3 regions of the Streptomyces cyslabdanicus genome follow, and region 3 is predicted to be linked to each of the others. Evidence: riboswitches for the same ligand, from Rfam matches in the RefSeq annotation. Region 3 holds a riboswitch; each other region holds the start of a gene.
What was found. A riboswitch is a leader RNA that binds a small molecule or an ion and turns the genes downstream of it on or off. The one in region 3 is predicted to bind cyclic di-AMP.
Positions count from the first base shown of each region.

Region 1 (5,064 bases), on a different contig from region 3:
CGGACCGTCTGGTGGAGGGCCTGCTGCGGATCGGCCGCCGCATCGGCCGGCCCACTGTCCTGGTGCCCACCGACGAGGAGGCCGCTGTCCTGATCGCCGAGCACCAGGACGCGCTCCGGGGCCCCTTCCTCTTCCCGCCCGTCGCCCCCTGCCTGCCGCGCCGTCTGGCCAGCAAGCAGGGCCTGCACGAACTGTGCGTGGAGCACGGCATCCCGAGCCCCGCGGCCGCCTTCCCGCAGTCGTACGACGACATCGTGGCGTTCGCCGAGAAGACCCGCTTCCCGGTGGTGGCCAAGAACCGCGAGGCGTTCGTGCGGCGCAGCAGCCCCGCGGTGAACGGCACCACGAGGATCAACACCCGCGAAGGCCTGCTGGCCCTGGCGCGCGACTGGGGCGAGCGGCCCGGCGTGATCCTCCAGGAGTACCTGCCGCGGGAGGAGGCCGAGGACTGGATCGTGCACGCCTACTTCGACCGGGACTCCACGCCGCTGGCGATGTTCACCGGTGTCAAGGTCCGCTCCTGGCCGCCGCACGCGGGTATGACGGCGAACGCGTACGTCGTCGACAACCCGGAACTCGCCGACCTCGCCGCACGGTTCATCAAGCAGATCGGCTTCACCGGCATCGTCGACCTCGACCTGCGTTACGACCGGCGCGACGGGCAGTACAAGCTCCTCGACTTCAATCCGCGGATGGGCGCGCAGTTCCGGCTCTTCGAGAGCGGGTCGGGCGTGGACGTCGTACGGGCCATGCACCTGGACCTGACCGGCCGCCCCGTTCCGGAGGGCGGGCAGCGCGCCGGCCACCGGTATGTCGTGGAGAACATCGACCTGCCCGCCCTCCTCGCCTACCGCCGCAGCGGCTACACGACGCCGCACGCGCCGGCGAGGGCGAGCGGCACGGAGCTGGCCTGGTTCGCGGGGGACGACCCGTTGCCGTTCGTCACGATGCTCGCGCGCTTCGTGCGGCCGGGCGCCCGGCACCTCTATCAGCTGTGGCGGACCAACCGACGCGGCGGCGCGACGGCCGGCCGGCCGTCCTGCGGCGACCCACGGTTGAGCGCCACCTCGCCGGTCACGCTCAAGGACCCTCATCAGTAAGGGAGTTGGAGGGAGGGGAGCCGGGAACGCGGTGACCGCCGCGGTGGTCCGGCTCCGGTCGAGTCGGCGGGCCGGGGCATCCGTATTCTCTGATCATGGCCGCCCTCGCATTCGACCTCATCGCCACCGACCTGGACGGAACGCTGCTGCGCGGCGACGACACCGTCTCCGAGCGGTCCCTCACCGCGCTCGCGAGGGCGGCGGCCGCCGGTGCCCGGCACCTCGTGGTGACCGGACGGCCGGCGCCGAGGGTGCGGGAACTGCTCGGCGTCCTCGGCACCACGGGACTCGCGGTGTGCGGTCAGGGCGCACAGCTCTACGACGCCGGCAGCGACCGCCTGCTGTGGTCGGTCACCCTGGACCGGGAACAGGCCGAGACCGCGCTCGGCAAGATCGAGGCGGAGGTGGGGGAGGTGTACGCCGCGGTCGACCAGGACGGGGCCGAGGGGCTCACGCTCATCGAGCCGGGGTACCTCATGCCGCACCCGGCGCTGCCCGCCGTACGGGTCGAACGGCGCGACGACCTGTGGCGCGCGCCCATCAGCAAGGTGCTGCTGCGCCACCCGGTGCTGTCCGACGACGAGCTGGCGGCGGCGGCCCGCGGCGCGGTGGGCTCCCTCGCCACCGTCACCATGTCGGGACCCGGGACCGTCGAACTCCAGCCCTGCGGCATCACCAAGGCGACCGGACTGGCGCTGGCCGCCGAACACCTGGGACTGGGCCGCGAGCGCGCCCTCGCCTTCGGCGACATGCCCAACGACATCCCGATGTTCCGGTGGGCCGCCCGGGGGGTCGCCATGGCCAACGCCCACCCCGAGCTCAAGGCGGTGGCCGACGAGGTCACGACGTCGAACGAGGACGACGGCATCGCCGTCGTCCTCGAACGATTGCTTGGCTAGCCGGTGTGCGGGCCGGCAGCGGACCTGTCAGTAGGCGCTGTAGACGTTGTCCATCGAGCCGTACCGCTTGGCCGCGTAGTTGCAGGCGGCCGTGATGTTGGCGACCGGGTCGTAGATGTCCCACGACGTGCCGTTCACGTGGTAGGCCCTGAAGGTCGGGTCGATGACCTGGAGCAGGCCCTTGGACGGGATGCCCTTGGCCGCGTTGGAGTCCCAGAGGTTGATGGCCCGCGGGTTGCCGGAGGACTCGCGGATGATGTTGCGGTAGATGCCGTTGTAGGAGCCCGGGATGCCCTTCTCGGCCATGACCTGGAGGGAGGCCCGGATCCAGCCGTCGAGGTTGTTCGGGTAGCCGAGGTTCGAGGCCGTCTTGAGGGTGGTCACGTTGGACGAGACCGGGGTCGCGGCGGACGCGGTCGTCGCGCCGAGCAGCGGCACGGCGAGGACGGCTGCGCCGGTGCCGGTGACGGCGAGGGCGCGAACGAGGCGGGCGGTACGGGTAGAGCGGCGCTGACCGTTTGCAGGCATGGGGGTGTTCCTCTCCGTCGCCTGCGAGGTGAGCTGTCGGGTTCGGGCGGGGAGGTGCCCGGCCGCGCCCCGAAAGGCGCGGCTTCACCCCGAGCCGTTCCGGCGCGGCGTACGACGTAGGACGTACGAGCCCGGCCCGGCGACTTACCTGGGTCCCCCGCTCCTGCCATGGTTCGTTCGGTCGTTGGGGTTACGGGCGGCGGCAGGATTCGGCGTTCCGCCCGATGGCCGGGAACGTATGCGAGACCAGATGTCCCGAACAAGTGCCGGAATCACACATCGCACTATTTGACCTTGGTCCGGCGTGTATGTGGTGCTTGATCCTTTGTGGCTGCCAGGGTTCAACTCGGCTGCGCGTAAAGGCAATGTGAAGGAGTGCGAGGGGTGACGTGAACGGAGGGCGGCGTGACCCAACTCACGGGGTGGGCGCCTGACGGGCAATTACCACTAAAGAGAATTGAAACCCCAATAGGGGCAAATCGGACCGCATGGGTGAGCGCGGAGGGAGCTGTGGGGCGGGTGCGTGACGGTGGTCACGTCGGGTGATGTGCCCTGGCCCGTATAGGTGGGCGATATCGGTGATCGAAACGTGACCGGATACGCTGACTTGAGTGAGGGCAGCGACCTATCGACAAACCGTGTAATCCCAGCAGACACCAGCAGACAGGAGACCCCTCGTGACCGTCGTCGGGCCATTCGGGCTGACCGTGCGGGACCAGGCTCTCGAAGCCGATGTCCAGGCCGGATTGGCGGCTGTCGAGGAAGGGCTGCTCGAAGCCACCAAGAGCGAGGTCCCGTTCATCACGGGGGCCGCCCAGCACCTCGTCAGGGCTGGTGGGAAGCGGTTCCGGCCGCTGCTCGTGATGCTCGCGTCCCAGTTCGGGGACCGGTACGCGCCGGGGATCGTGCCGTCGGCCGTGGTGGTGGAGCTGACCCACCTGGCGACCCTCTACCACGACGACGTGATGGACGAGGCCGCCGTGCGTCGCGGGGTGGCCAGCGCCAACACCCGCTGGGGCAACTCCGTCGCGGTCCTGACCGGCGACTTCCTGTTCGCCCGGGCCTCGCAGATCCTCGCCGACCTCGGCCCGGAGGCCGTGCGGGTGCAGGCCGTGGCGTTCGAGCGGCTGGTCACCGGGCAGATCCTGGAGACCGCCGGGCCGCAGGACGGCCGGGACCCGGTCGACCACTACCTGGACGTGCTGGGCGGCAAGACCGGATCGCTGGTGGCGGTGTCGTGCCGGTTCGGCGCGATGATGTCCGGCGCCGACGAGACGGTCGTGGACGTGCTGACGCAGTACGGCGAGCGGCTGGGCGTCGCCTTCCAGCTGGCGGACGACGTCCTGGACATCGCCTCCGACTCGCACGAGTCGGGCAAGACGCCCGGCACCGATCTGCGCGAGGGCATCGCCACGCTGCCGGTGCTGCGGCTGCGCGAGCGCGCGGCCCGGCTGGGGCTGCCCGAGGACATCGCCCTGTGCGAGCTGCTGGACTCCGACCTGACCGACGACGCGCGGCACGCTCAGGCGCTGGCGGCACTGCGGGTGCACCCGGCGCTGGAACAGGCCCGCCGGGACACCGTGCGCTACGCCGAGGAGGCGCGGGCCGCGCTGGCGCCGCTGCGGGAGTGCGACGCGAAGGCCGCGCTGCTCCAGCTCTGCGACGCCGTGGTGCACCGGGCCGGCTGACGCCTGTCCGGCTCCGCGACCTCACCGGACACCCCCGCCGGACACCCCCGCCGGGCGGCCCCTTCGAGCGGCGTTCTCCACCCTGACCCCTACGGGGTGGGGGAGGCGTCGCCCTTCGCGTGTCATACCGCAGGCGTACACGGAGTTGGCTCCGCGGTCTGACGCTTTCACCCGGCCGATTTGGTCAGATGGACACCACGGACCACACACCACTCCTCACCGATCTGGGTGAGAATGGCGGCTGAGGGTGACATCCCCGTGCAGAAGGACAGCCGCCGCCGAAGACGGAGGTAGGGCACACATGGCACCGAACGGATCCGAAGCCGACGACCTGCGCGCGGGGCGCCGCAAGGCCGCGCGCTACGTCGTCCCGGTCACGGTGGTGGGGGTGGCGGCGGCGACCATCGGGCTCGTCCCGGCACTCGCCGCGTCCGGCGACCCCGACCTGCCGAAGATCAGCGCACAGCAACTCATAGAGAAGATCGCCCAGTCGGACGTCCAGCACCTGTCCGGAACCGTCAAGGTCAGCACGGACCTCGGCCTGCCGAACCTCGGCGGCCTGGAAAGCGGCCTGGCCTCCGGCGCGGCCAGGGATGGTGACGGTTCGTCAGCCGACCCGGCGTCAAAGCTGCCCGAGCTGGCCTCCGGCACGCACACCCTGCGCGTCGCGTCCGACGGCGAGGACCGGCAGAAGGTCTCGCTGATCGAGAGCGCCGCCGAGTACAGCCTCATCCACAACGGCAAGGACGTCTGGGGCTACGACAGCAAGTCGAACGAGGTCTTCCACAGCACCGCGGGCGACAGCGCCGGCAAACACCGGGACGAGGCCCCCGCCACGCCCAAGAACTT
Region 1 covers NZ_JBQRUW010000043.1:10,235-15,298, reverse strand. The annotation lists gene ACTYVM_RS25575 (carboxylate--amine ligase) at 1-1,100, shown strand, start outside; gene ACTYVM_RS25570 (HAD family hydrolase) at 1,196-1,999, shown strand; gene ACTYVM_RS25565 (transglycosylase SLT domain-containing protein) at 2,027-2,527, opposite strand; cyclic di-AMP (ydaO/yuaA leader) riboswitch at 2,533-2,720, opposite strand; gene ACTYVM_RS25560 (polyprenyl synthetase family protein) at 3,205-4,215, shown strand; gene ACTYVM_RS25555 (LolA family protein) at 4,517-5,064, shown strand, end outside.
Region 1: another riboswitch for cyclic di-AMP. It lies ahead of ACTYVM_RS25565 (transglycosylase SLT domain-containing protein); the one in region 3 lies ahead of ACTYVM_RS28620 (M23 family metallopeptidase).

Region 2 (5,064 bases), on a different contig from region 3:
CCCGGCGGATCGTCGTCGAGGCCGAAGGTGAGGGCCAGGAAGAACATCACCTCGGAGTCCGTCGATCCCTCGATGCGGGAGAAGAGCCCCGGGTCGACGGCCAGGCAGAGTTCCCTCCTGAGCCTGTCGAACTCGTTGATCGCGCCGTTGTGCATCCACATCCACCGGCCGTGGCGGAAGGGATGGCAGTTGGTCTGCTGCACCGCCGTGCCGGTCGAGGCCCGGATGTGGGCGAAGAACAGCGGTGACCGGACGTGCTGCGCTATCTCCCGCAGGTTGCGGTTGTTCCATGCCGGGCCGGTGTCCCGCACGACCGCCGGGCTGTCGGCCTCCGGCGTGTACCAGCCGATGCCGAACCCGTCGCCGTTGGTCGTCTCCATGCCCATCCGCGAGTGCAGGCTCTGGTCGATCAGCGAGTGGTCCGGCTGGTACAGGACGTCATCGAGCAGTACGGGTGTCCCCGCATAGGCAAGCCAACGGCACATGGACGACGCACCTCCACTGTCCGCCCGCGCGGCCTCCCGCCTCCGGCAGGTACAAGAACCAGCGTGCGCCGCGGCCCCACCCGCCGCATGCCGACAGCGAAGGGCCGGCGCCTTCGGGTGCGGGCCCTTCCCTGTCCGGTGCCAGCACCAGGCGTCCGGCACGCGCGTCACGCGGGGCGGACGACGCTGTGGATCGGCATGTAGTAGATCGACTCCTCGCGGACGTTCGCGCCCGAGTGCGGCGCGTGGATCATCATGCCGTCGCCGATGTAGATCCCGACGTGGCTGATGTCGTCGTAGAAGAAGACCAGGTCGCCGGGCTGGGCTTCGGAGACGGGGACGGTCGTGCCGACCCCCACCTGGTCCCAGGTGGTGCGCGGCAGTGATATCCCGGCGGACTTCCAGGCGGCCTGCGTGAGCCCGGAGCAGTCGTACGAGTCGGGGCCGGAGGCGCCCCACACGTACGGCTTGCCCATCTGGGCCCTTGCGAAGTCGATGACCTTGGCGGCCTTGGCGGCATAGCCGGTGCTCGATCCGGCGCTCGTGCTCGTGCCCGTACCCGTGCTCGATCCGGCGCTCGTGTCCGCGCCCGTTCCGCTGCTCGCCTGCGCGTCGGAGCTCTTCGCCGCCTCCTCCTGTTGGCGCTTCTTCGCCGCCGCCGCCTCCTCCGCCGCCTGCCGGCGGGCCAGCTCCGCGGCCTTCTGCCGGGCGACCTCCTGCTTCTTCTTCTCGATCGCCGCCAGCCGCGCCTTCTCCTCGGCGGTCAGCGTCGACAGCAGCCGGCGTGCCTCGGTGAGCTTCTGCTGGACGTCCTGCTTGCTGGTCCTCAGCTCGTTCTGCGAGGTGGTCAGCGACTCCAGGATCCCCGCCGCCTCGGTGCGCTTCTTCGCCGTCGCGAGCTGCGCGGTCTGGTAGTCGTCCACGGCCTTCTTCTGCCGCTCGGTGAGCTGGCTCATCAGATGGTCCTGGGCGAAGTACTGCTGGGGGTCCTTCGCGAGCAGCAGCGTCGCGGTGCCGGAGATTCCGCCCGTGCGGTACTGGGCGGCGGCGAACGAGCCGAGTTCGTTCCGCGCCTCGTTCAGTTTCTCGGCACGCTTCGCCACGTCGTCGAGGAGGCCGTTCACGCGCTGGCGCTGCGTGGCGGTCCTCTCCTTCGACGCGTTGTACTTCTCGGTGGCCACTTCGGCCTGGTGGAAGAGGTCGTCGACCCTCTTCTGCACCTCTTCGAGGCTGGGTCTGCCGGGCTGCGCGGGCGCGGCGTTCGCCGTCTGGGACAGCAGGGCCACGGAGGTGAGGGCCGCGGTCGTCAGACCGAGGGCCGGGGACGTGCGCAGTCCGGCGATGCGGGTCGCCGTGGGCCGGGCTTTGCGGTGCGACGCCAAGGGTGGCGACTCCTTCCACGGACCGCCTACCGGGTTGGCTGTCGGGTTCGGGCGGGTGGTCGGAAGGGCTGCCCTACCGTCCCGTGCACGCTGTGGGGGACGCGTGTACGGGACCGATTCACCCCAGGGATGAGTTGGGTCCCCGGCTCCGGCTGCCGTGAAGCGCACCGGACTCGGCGCGGGCCACCCGTCCCGGCGTTGTTCGCCGGCGGGGGTACGGGGTGCCCGCCGGGCACGCTAGCCAACGCGTGTGACTGCTGTGAAGGTTGGTGCGTGATATGTCCGCTACGTTTTCGTGACTTTCACGGTACGTGTGCGGGTGGCTGCACTCCGGTGGCCGCCGGCGTCGGCCCGGAGAAGCACCTGCCGGTGCCGTCCGGTTTCGACCGGCGGGGGAAGGCGGGTCCGCCGTCAGGGCCCCGGGCCGGGAGTGCGGATAGGCTCTGGCCAGGACGGGCTTGATCCGACGGGAGGCCGGGATGACGGCGCCGGGACGCAGGAGCAGTACCTTCACGCGGCTGCTGCGGCACGGCTTCATCCATGCCTCGGACGCCGAGCGGCTGCTGGAGGGCCCGGACCTCGCCCCGCTCCGGGACGACCCGGTGCTGCTGGAGGCGCTGGGCGCCACCGCCGACCCGGACCTCGCGCTGGGCGGTCTGGTCCGGTTGCTGGAGGCGCAGCCGGAGTCCAAGGCCCGCCGCGAGCTGCTCGACACGCTGATAGCGGCCAAGCCGCTGCGCGACCGGCTGCTCGGCGTGCTCGGCGCCTCCGCCGCGCTCGGCGACCACCTCGCCCGGCACGCCGGCGACTGGCGGGCGCTGGTCACCTACGAGCCGCGCGACCTGCACCCGGGCGTGGCGGAGTTCGAGCAGGGGCTCGCCGAGGCCGGCGACCCGGTCGCGCTGCGCGTCGCCTACCGGCGCTGCCTGCTGTCCATCGCGGCCCGCGACGTGTGCGGCACCACCGATGTCGCCGAGACCGCCGCCGAACTCGCCGACCTCGCCACCGCCACCCTGCGCGCCGCGCTCCGGCTCGCGCGGGCCGCCGCGCCCGAGGACGACGCGCTGTGCCGGCTCGCGGTGATCGCGATGGGCAAGTGCGGCGGCCACGAACTCAACTACGTCTCCGACGTCGACGTGATCTTCGTCGGGGAGGCCGCGGACGGGGCCGACGAGGTCAAGGCCCTGCGCGCCGCGACCGCGCTCGCCTCGCACATGATGCGGATCTGCTCCGAGACGACCGTGGAGGGCTCGATCTGGCCGGTCGACGCCAACCTGCGGCCCGAGGGCCGCAACGGGCCGCTGGTGCGCACCCTCAGCAGCCACGTCGCCTACTACCAGCGGTGGGCCAAGACCTGGGAGTTCCAGGCGCTGCTCAAGGCCCGCCCGGTGGCCGGCGACCTGGAGCTGGGCGGCCAGTACATCGCCGCACTCGACCCGCTGGTCTGGCAGGCCGCCGAGCGCGAGAACTTCGTCGCCGACGTGCAGAAGATGCGCCGCCGCGTCGTCGAGACCATCCCCGTGGCCGAGGTCGAGCGTGAGCTGAAGCTCGGTCCCGGCGGTCTGCGCGACGTCGAATTCGCCGTGCAGCTGCTTCAGTTGGTGCACGGGCGCACCGACCGCTCGCTGCGCAGCGGCTCCACCCTGGACGCGTTGCAGGCGCTGGCCGCCGGCGGGTACGTCGGCCGCGTGGACGCCGTGCAACTCGACGACGCCTACCGGTTCCTGCGCTCCCTGGAGCACCGCATCCAGCTGTTCCGGCTGCGGCGCACCCACCTCGTCCCCGAGGACGAGGCCGATCTGCGCCGGCTCGGACGGTCGCTCGGCCTGCGCAGCGACCCGATCACCGAGCTCACCCGCGAGTGGAAACGACACACCAGTGTCGTGCGCCGGCTGCACGAGAAGCTGTTCTACCGGCCGCTGCTCGACGCCGTCGCCCAACTCGCTCCCGGCGAGGCCAGGTTGCGGCCGGAGGCCGCGCGGGAGCGGCTGGTCGCGCTCGGGTACGCCGATCCGGCCGCGGCCCTGCGCCACCTGGAGGCGCTGGCTTCCGGCGTCACCAGGAAGGCGGCCATCCAGCGGACCCTGCTGCCCGTGCTGCTGGGGTGGTTCGCGGACTCCGCCGACCCGGACGCCGGGCTGCTGAACTTCCGCAAGGTGTCGGACGCGCTCGGCAAGACCCCCTGGTACCTGCGGCTGCTGCGCGACGAGGGGGCCGCCGCCGAGAACCTCGCCCGGGTGCTGTCGGCCGGGCGGCTGGCCCCCGACCTGCTGATGCGGGCACCGGAGGCGGTGGCCCTGCTGGGGAACGGCGACGCGGGCGGCCTCGAACCGCGCGGGCGCGCCCAGCTGGAGCAGGAGGTCCTCGCCGCCGTCCGCCGTGCGGAGACCGCCGAGCAGGGCGTCACGGCGGCGCGCGGCGTACGGCGGCGGGAGCTGTTCCGTACCGCCGCCGCCGACATCGTCGGCACCTACGGCACCGAGGCCCAGCCCGCCGAGGCGGACCAGGGCGCGCTCGTGGACCGGGTGGGCGGCGCGGTGTCCGACCTGACGGCGGCGACGCTGGCCGGCACCCTGCGGGCGGTCGTGCGCAAGGAGTGGGGGGACACCCTGCCGACCCGGTTCGCGATCATCGGCATGGGACGGTTCGGCGGGCACGAGCTGGGCTACGGCTCGGACGCGGACGTGCTGTTCGTGCACGAGCCGTGGGAGGGCGCCGACGAGCGGGAGGCCGCCGAGGCCGCGTCCCGGGTGGTCGCCGAGCTGCGGCGGCTGCTCCAGATCCCGAGCGCGGATCCGCCGCTGCTGGTCGACGCGGATCTGCGCCCCGAGGGGAAGTCCGGCCCGCTGGTGCGGACGCTCAGGTCGTACGAGGCGTACTACCGGCGTTGGTCGCTGGTGTGGGAGTCGCAGGCGCTGCTGCGGGCCGAACCGGTGGCCGGGGACGAGGACCTGGGGCGGCGGTTCGTCGAGCTGGTCGACCCGCTGCGTTATCCGCGCGGCGGGCTGCGCGAGGAGGCGGTGCGGGAGATCCGGCGGCTGAAGGCCCGGATGGAGTCCGAGCGGCTGCCGCGCGGCGCCGATCCCAAGCTGCACACCAAACTGGGGCCGGGCGGGCTGTCCGACGTGGAGTGGACCGTGCAGCTGCTCCAGATGCGGCACGCGGCCAAAGAGGCGTCGCTGCGGACCACGCGCACG
Region 2 covers NZ_JBQRUW010000002.1:357,558-362,621, reverse strand. The annotation lists gene ACTYVM_RS02190 (class II glutamine amidotransferase) at 1-485, opposite strand, end outside; gene ACTYVM_RS02185 (C40 family peptidase) at 653-1,867, opposite strand; cyclic di-AMP (ydaO/yuaA leader) riboswitch at 1,876-2,056, opposite strand; gene ACTYVM_RS02180 (bifunctional [glutamine synthetase] adenylyltransferase/[glutamine synthetase]-adenylyl-L-tyrosine phosphorylase) at 2,347-5,064, shown strand, end outside.
Region 2: another riboswitch for cyclic di-AMP. It lies ahead of ACTYVM_RS02185 (C40 family peptidase); the one in region 3 lies ahead of ACTYVM_RS28620 (M23 family metallopeptidase).

Region 3 (5,064 bases):
CCTCGCGGTCCTCGCCGAAGGCCCGGTTCACGGCGTGCAGTCGGCCGGTGAACCCGGCGTCGCGGATGTTGTCGAGGATGCCGCGGCCCACGCCGCCGCGCGCGCGGCCCACGCCGATGACGGCGACCGAGCCGGGCGCCAGGAGCCGCCGTACCGACCGCCCCTCGGCCCGCTGCTCCCGTGCGCGCTGTACGGCCAGCGAGCGGTCGGTCGGCTCGAGGTCGAACTCCAGGCGTACGACGCCGTCCTCGAAGCTGCGCTTCTGGGTGTACCCGGCGTCCGTGAACACCTTGATCATCTTGGTGTTGGCCGGAAGCACCTCGGCGGTGAAGCGGCGGATGCCACGCTCGCGGGCGACGGCCGCGATGTGCTCAAGGAGCGCGGAGGCGACCCCGCGTCCCTGGTGGGCGTCCTGCACCAGGAAGGCGACCTCGGCCTCGTCGGAGGGCGCCGAGGCGGGCATGCCGTCCACGCCGACGCGGTCGTAGCGTACGGTGGCGATGAACTCGCCGCCGACCGTGGCCGCGAGTCCCACCCGATCCACGAAGTCGTGGTGCGTGAAGCGGTGGACGTCCTTCGCGGACAGACGCGGGTAGGGCGCGAAGAAGCGGTAATACTTGGACTCGTCCGACACCTGTTCGTAGAAGCTGACCAGACGGTCGGCGTCGTCGGCGGTGATGGGGCGGATCCTCGCGGTGCCGCCGTCGCGCAGCACCACGTCGGCCTCCCAGTGGGCGGGGTACTCGTGCCGGTCCGGCGAGGTCTGCATGCGCCCCAGCGTACGGCTCGCGTCCGACAGCGGCGCGAGGCAGTCTGTGGAGGACACCCATCGGACCGAGGCCGCGGTCCGATGCCACCCGGAGCGGCGCACGCGCCGCTCCGGACCTGTTCCACATATGGAAAACTGGTCTAGACAACCCTGATCACCTGAAGGGCAGCAACACATGGCTGAGCGCCGCGTCAACGTCGGCTGGGCCGAGGGTCTCCACGCCCGCCCCGCCTCCATCTTCGTCCGGGCCGCCACGGCCGCAGGCATCCCCGTGACGATCGCCAAGGCCGACGGCACGCCCGTCAACGCGGCCTCCATGCTGGCCGTGCTCGGCCTCGGCGCCGAGGGCGGCGAGGAGATCGTCCTGGCCTCCGACGCCGACGGCGCGGACGCCGCGCTGGACCGGCTGGCCAAGCTGGTCGCCGAGGGGCTCGAGGAGCTTCCCGAGACGGTCTGACCGGCAGGACCGGTGAAGCACCGAAGCCGTGCCGCCCCGTCCGGGTGGCACGGCTTCGCCGCGTCGGCGCAGGGAATCAGACGTGGACGCCGTGCTTGCGGAGGTAGGCCACGGGGTCGACGTCGGAGCCGTAGTCCGGGGTCGTACGGGCCTCGAAGTGCAGGTGCGGTCCGGTGACGTTGCCGGTCGCGCCGGACAGGCCGATCCGCTGGCCCGGGACGACCCGCTGGCCCACCGAGACCGCGATGGACGACAGGTGCCCGTACTGGGTGTACATGCCGTCGGCCATCCTGATCACGACCTGGTTGCCGTACGCGCCGCCCCAGCCGGCGTCGACGACGGTGCCGAGGCCGACCGCGTGGACGGGGGTGCCGCTCGCGGCGTGGAAGTCGACACCGGTGTGGGTGCCGGAGGACCACAGGGAGCCACCGACCCGGTAGCCGGTCGATATGTAGGAGTCGAGGATCGGCGCCACGAAGGCGTTGAGGCGCTTGCGCTCGGCCTCGCGGGCGGCGCGGGCCTTGGCCTCGCGCTCCTTCGCCGCCCGCTCCGCGGCCTTCTTGCGCGCGGCCGCCTCGGCCTGCTTGCGCGCGGCGGCCCGGTGCTGGGCGACGGCCTGGGCCTCGATCTTCGCGGCGACGCTGTCGCCGAGGGTGACTACCGGGGTGAGGCCGGTGTCCTCGAGGGCGGGAACGTCGGCGGCGAGGGCCGGGGCGGTGAGCGTGCCGATGACACCGGTGGTGGCCAGGGCCGCGACGCCCGCCGCGCGGGCGGTGGTGCGGTGCATCCGGCTCGGCCGTCGGTGCTTCCCGGCGGCGCGGGTGAACGCCATGGAGACGTGGGTCCTTTCCTTCCCTGTCGCCTACCGGGTTAGCTGACGGGTTCGGAGCAGGAAGGTCTCCTACGGCCCCGCGCGTCGCGCGCGGACGGCCGATTCACCCCAGGGACGGTGGGTCCCCGGCTCCCCTGGCTCGCGCCGTACGGGGACTCGGCGATGACTGTCCGGTGCCGCGGACGCGGCGCACTGCCCGACGAACAGCCGGACCGACGCTAGACGGGACCGCTTTCAATCCCCAAACGGATCAGATGTTTTGTAGCGCACACCACAGGGCAGACAGGCAACCTCCCCCTCAATTCGGACAACTTCAGGACAACGCAGGGCCCTGGTGACGTTTCGGTCACCAGGGCCCCATGCGCGCGTGTGCCCCTCGCCGCGCTCGGCGGTGGCGAGGCGGGCCTCTACTCGGCCGTGACGACGACGACCCGGCCGACGCCCAGGGCCTCGACGGGCTCCTTGATCTGCGCCGCGTCACCGACGAGGACCGTCACCAGACGGTCCACCGGGAACGCGTTGACGACGGCCGCGGTGGCCTCCACCGTGCCGGTCGCGGCGAGCTGCTGGTAGAGCGTCGCCTGGTAGTCGTCGGGCAGGTGCTGCTCGACCTGGTCGGCCAGCGTGCCGGCCACGGCGGCCGCCGTCTCGTACTTCAGCGGCGCCACACCGACGAGGTTCTGCACGGCGACGTCCCGCTCGGGGTCGGTGAGGCCCTCCGCGGCGAGCTTGCGCAACACCGTGAACAGGTCGTCCAGGGCCGGGCCGGTGTTCGGGGTGTCGACCGAGCCGCTGATGGCGAGCATCGCGGCGCCCGACCCGTCGGGGGCCGACCGCAGCACCTGACCGAACGCCCGCACCCCGTAGGTGTATCCCTTCTCCTCGCGCAGGACGCGGTCCAGGCGGGAGGTGAGGGTGCCGCCGAGGCAGTAGGTGCCGAGCACCTGGGCGGGCCACACGCGGGCGTGCCGGTCGGGGCCGATCCGGCCGATGAGCAGCTGCGTCTGGACGGCGCCGGGCCGGTCCACGATGACCACGCGGCCGGTGTCGTCGGCGGTCACCGGCGGCACGGGCCGCGGCTTGGCGGGCGAGGCGGTCCAGGCGCCCAGGGTCCGGCCCAGCAGCTCGTCGAGGTCGACGCCGGTGAGGTCGCCGACGACCACGGCGGTGGCCGTGGCCGGGCGCACGTGCCGGTCGTAGAAGGCGCGCACGGCCGCCGCGTCGATGGCGCCGACCGTCTCCTCGGTGCCCTGGCGCGGACGCGACATGCGCGCGTCGGCCGGGAAGAGTTCCTTGGACAGCTCCTTGGCGGCGCGGCGGGCCGGGTTGGCCAGCTCGTGCGGGATCTCGTCGAGCCGGTTGCGCACCAGTCGCTCGACCTCGCTGTCGGCGAACGCGGGCGCCCTGAGGGCGTCGGACAGCAGGCCGAGTCCCTTGGCCAGGCGGGAGGCGGGGACTTCCAGGCTCAGCCGTACGCCGGGGTGGTCGGCGTGCGCGTCGAGGGTGGCGCCCGCGCGCTCCAGCTCGGCGGCGAACTCCTCGGCGGAGTGCTGGTCGGTGCCCTCGGAGAAGGCGCGCGCCATGATCGTGGCGACGCCGTCCAGGCCGGCCGGCTCCGCGTCCAGGGGTGCGTCCAGCAGTACCTCGACGGCGACGACCTGCTGGCCGGGGCGGTGGCAGCGCAGCACCGTCAGGCCGTTGTCCAGCGTCCCGCGCTCGGGTGCGGGGAACGCCCACGGCTTGGCCGCGCCGGCCCGGGGCTGGGGGTGGAACTCCATCGTGGCGAGCTCGGTCACTTCGCCGCCTCCTCGGTCTCGTCGGTGGCCGCGGCGTCCGCGTCCTGGGCGTCGTCCTGCGCGTCGGCGGCGGTCGGCTCGTAGACGAGCACCGCGCGGTTGTCGGGGCGCAGCCGGGACTTGGCGACCTCCTGGACCTCCTCGGGCGTCACCTCCAGGACGCGCTTGACGGCGGTCAGGGCGAGCTGCGGGTCGCCGAACAGGACGGCGTAGCGGCACAGTTCGTCGGCGCGGCCGGCGACCGTGCCGAGGCGGTCCAGCCACTCGCGCTCCAGCTGGGCCTGGGCACGCTCCATCTCCTCGGCCGTCGGGCCCTGTTCGGCGAACCGGGCGAGCTCCTCGTCGATGGCCGACTCGATGACGGGCACCTCGACGTCGCCGGAGGTCTTCACGTCCAGCCAGCCCAGGGAGGGCGCGCCGGCCAGCCGCAGCAGTCCGAAGCCGGCCGCGACGGCCGTGCGGTCGCGGCGCACCAGCCGGTTGTAGAGCCGGGAGGACTCGCCGCCGCCGAGGATGGTGAGCGCCAGGTCGGCCGCGTCGGACGCGCGCGTGCCGTCGTGCGGCAGACGGTAGGCGGCCATCAGGGCGCGGGCCGGGACCTCCTCCTTGACGACCTCGCGCCGCTGCCTGCCGATGACCTCGGGCAGGGAGCCGTCGCGGGGCTCGGGCTTGCCGTCGTGGGACGCGATGGAGCCGAAGTACTTCTCGATCCAGGCGAGCGTCTGCTCCGGGTCGATGTCACCGACGACCGACAGGACGGCGTTGTTCGGCGCGTAGTACGTGCGGAAGAACGCGCGCGCGTCCTCCAGGGTGGCCGCGTCCAGGTCCGCCATGGACCCGATCGGCGTGTGGTGGTACGGGTGGCCCTCCGGGTAGGCGAGGGCGGTCAGCCGCTCGAAGGCGGTGCCGTAGGGGACGTTGTCGTAGCGCTGGCGGCGCTCGTTCTTGACGACGTCGCGCTGGTTCTCCATGGACTCGTCGTCCAGCGCCGCGAGCAGGGAGCCCATGCGGTCGGCCTCCAGCCAGAGGGCGAGCTCCAGCTGGTGGGCGGGCATGGTCTCGAAGTAGTTGGTGCGCTCGAAGCTGGTGGTGCCGTTGAGCGAGCCGCCCGCGCCCTGCACCAGCTCGAAGTGGCCGTTGCCCTTGACCTGGGCGGAGCCCTGGAACATCAGGTGCTCGAAAAGGTGAGCCAGACCGGTGCGTCCCTTGA
Region 3 covers NZ_JBQRUW010000050.1:55,748-60,811, reverse strand. The annotation lists gene ACTYVM_RS28630 (GNAT family N-acetyltransferase) at 1-769, opposite strand, end outside; gene ACTYVM_RS28625 (HPr family phosphocarrier protein) at 945-1,226, shown strand; gene ACTYVM_RS28620 (M23 family metallopeptidase) at 1,303-2,058, opposite strand; cyclic di-AMP (ydaO/yuaA leader) riboswitch at 2,071-2,230, opposite strand; gene ACTYVM_RS28615 (M16 family metallopeptidase) at 2,466-3,854, opposite strand; gene ACTYVM_RS28610 (M16 family metallopeptidase) at 3,851-5,064, opposite strand, start outside.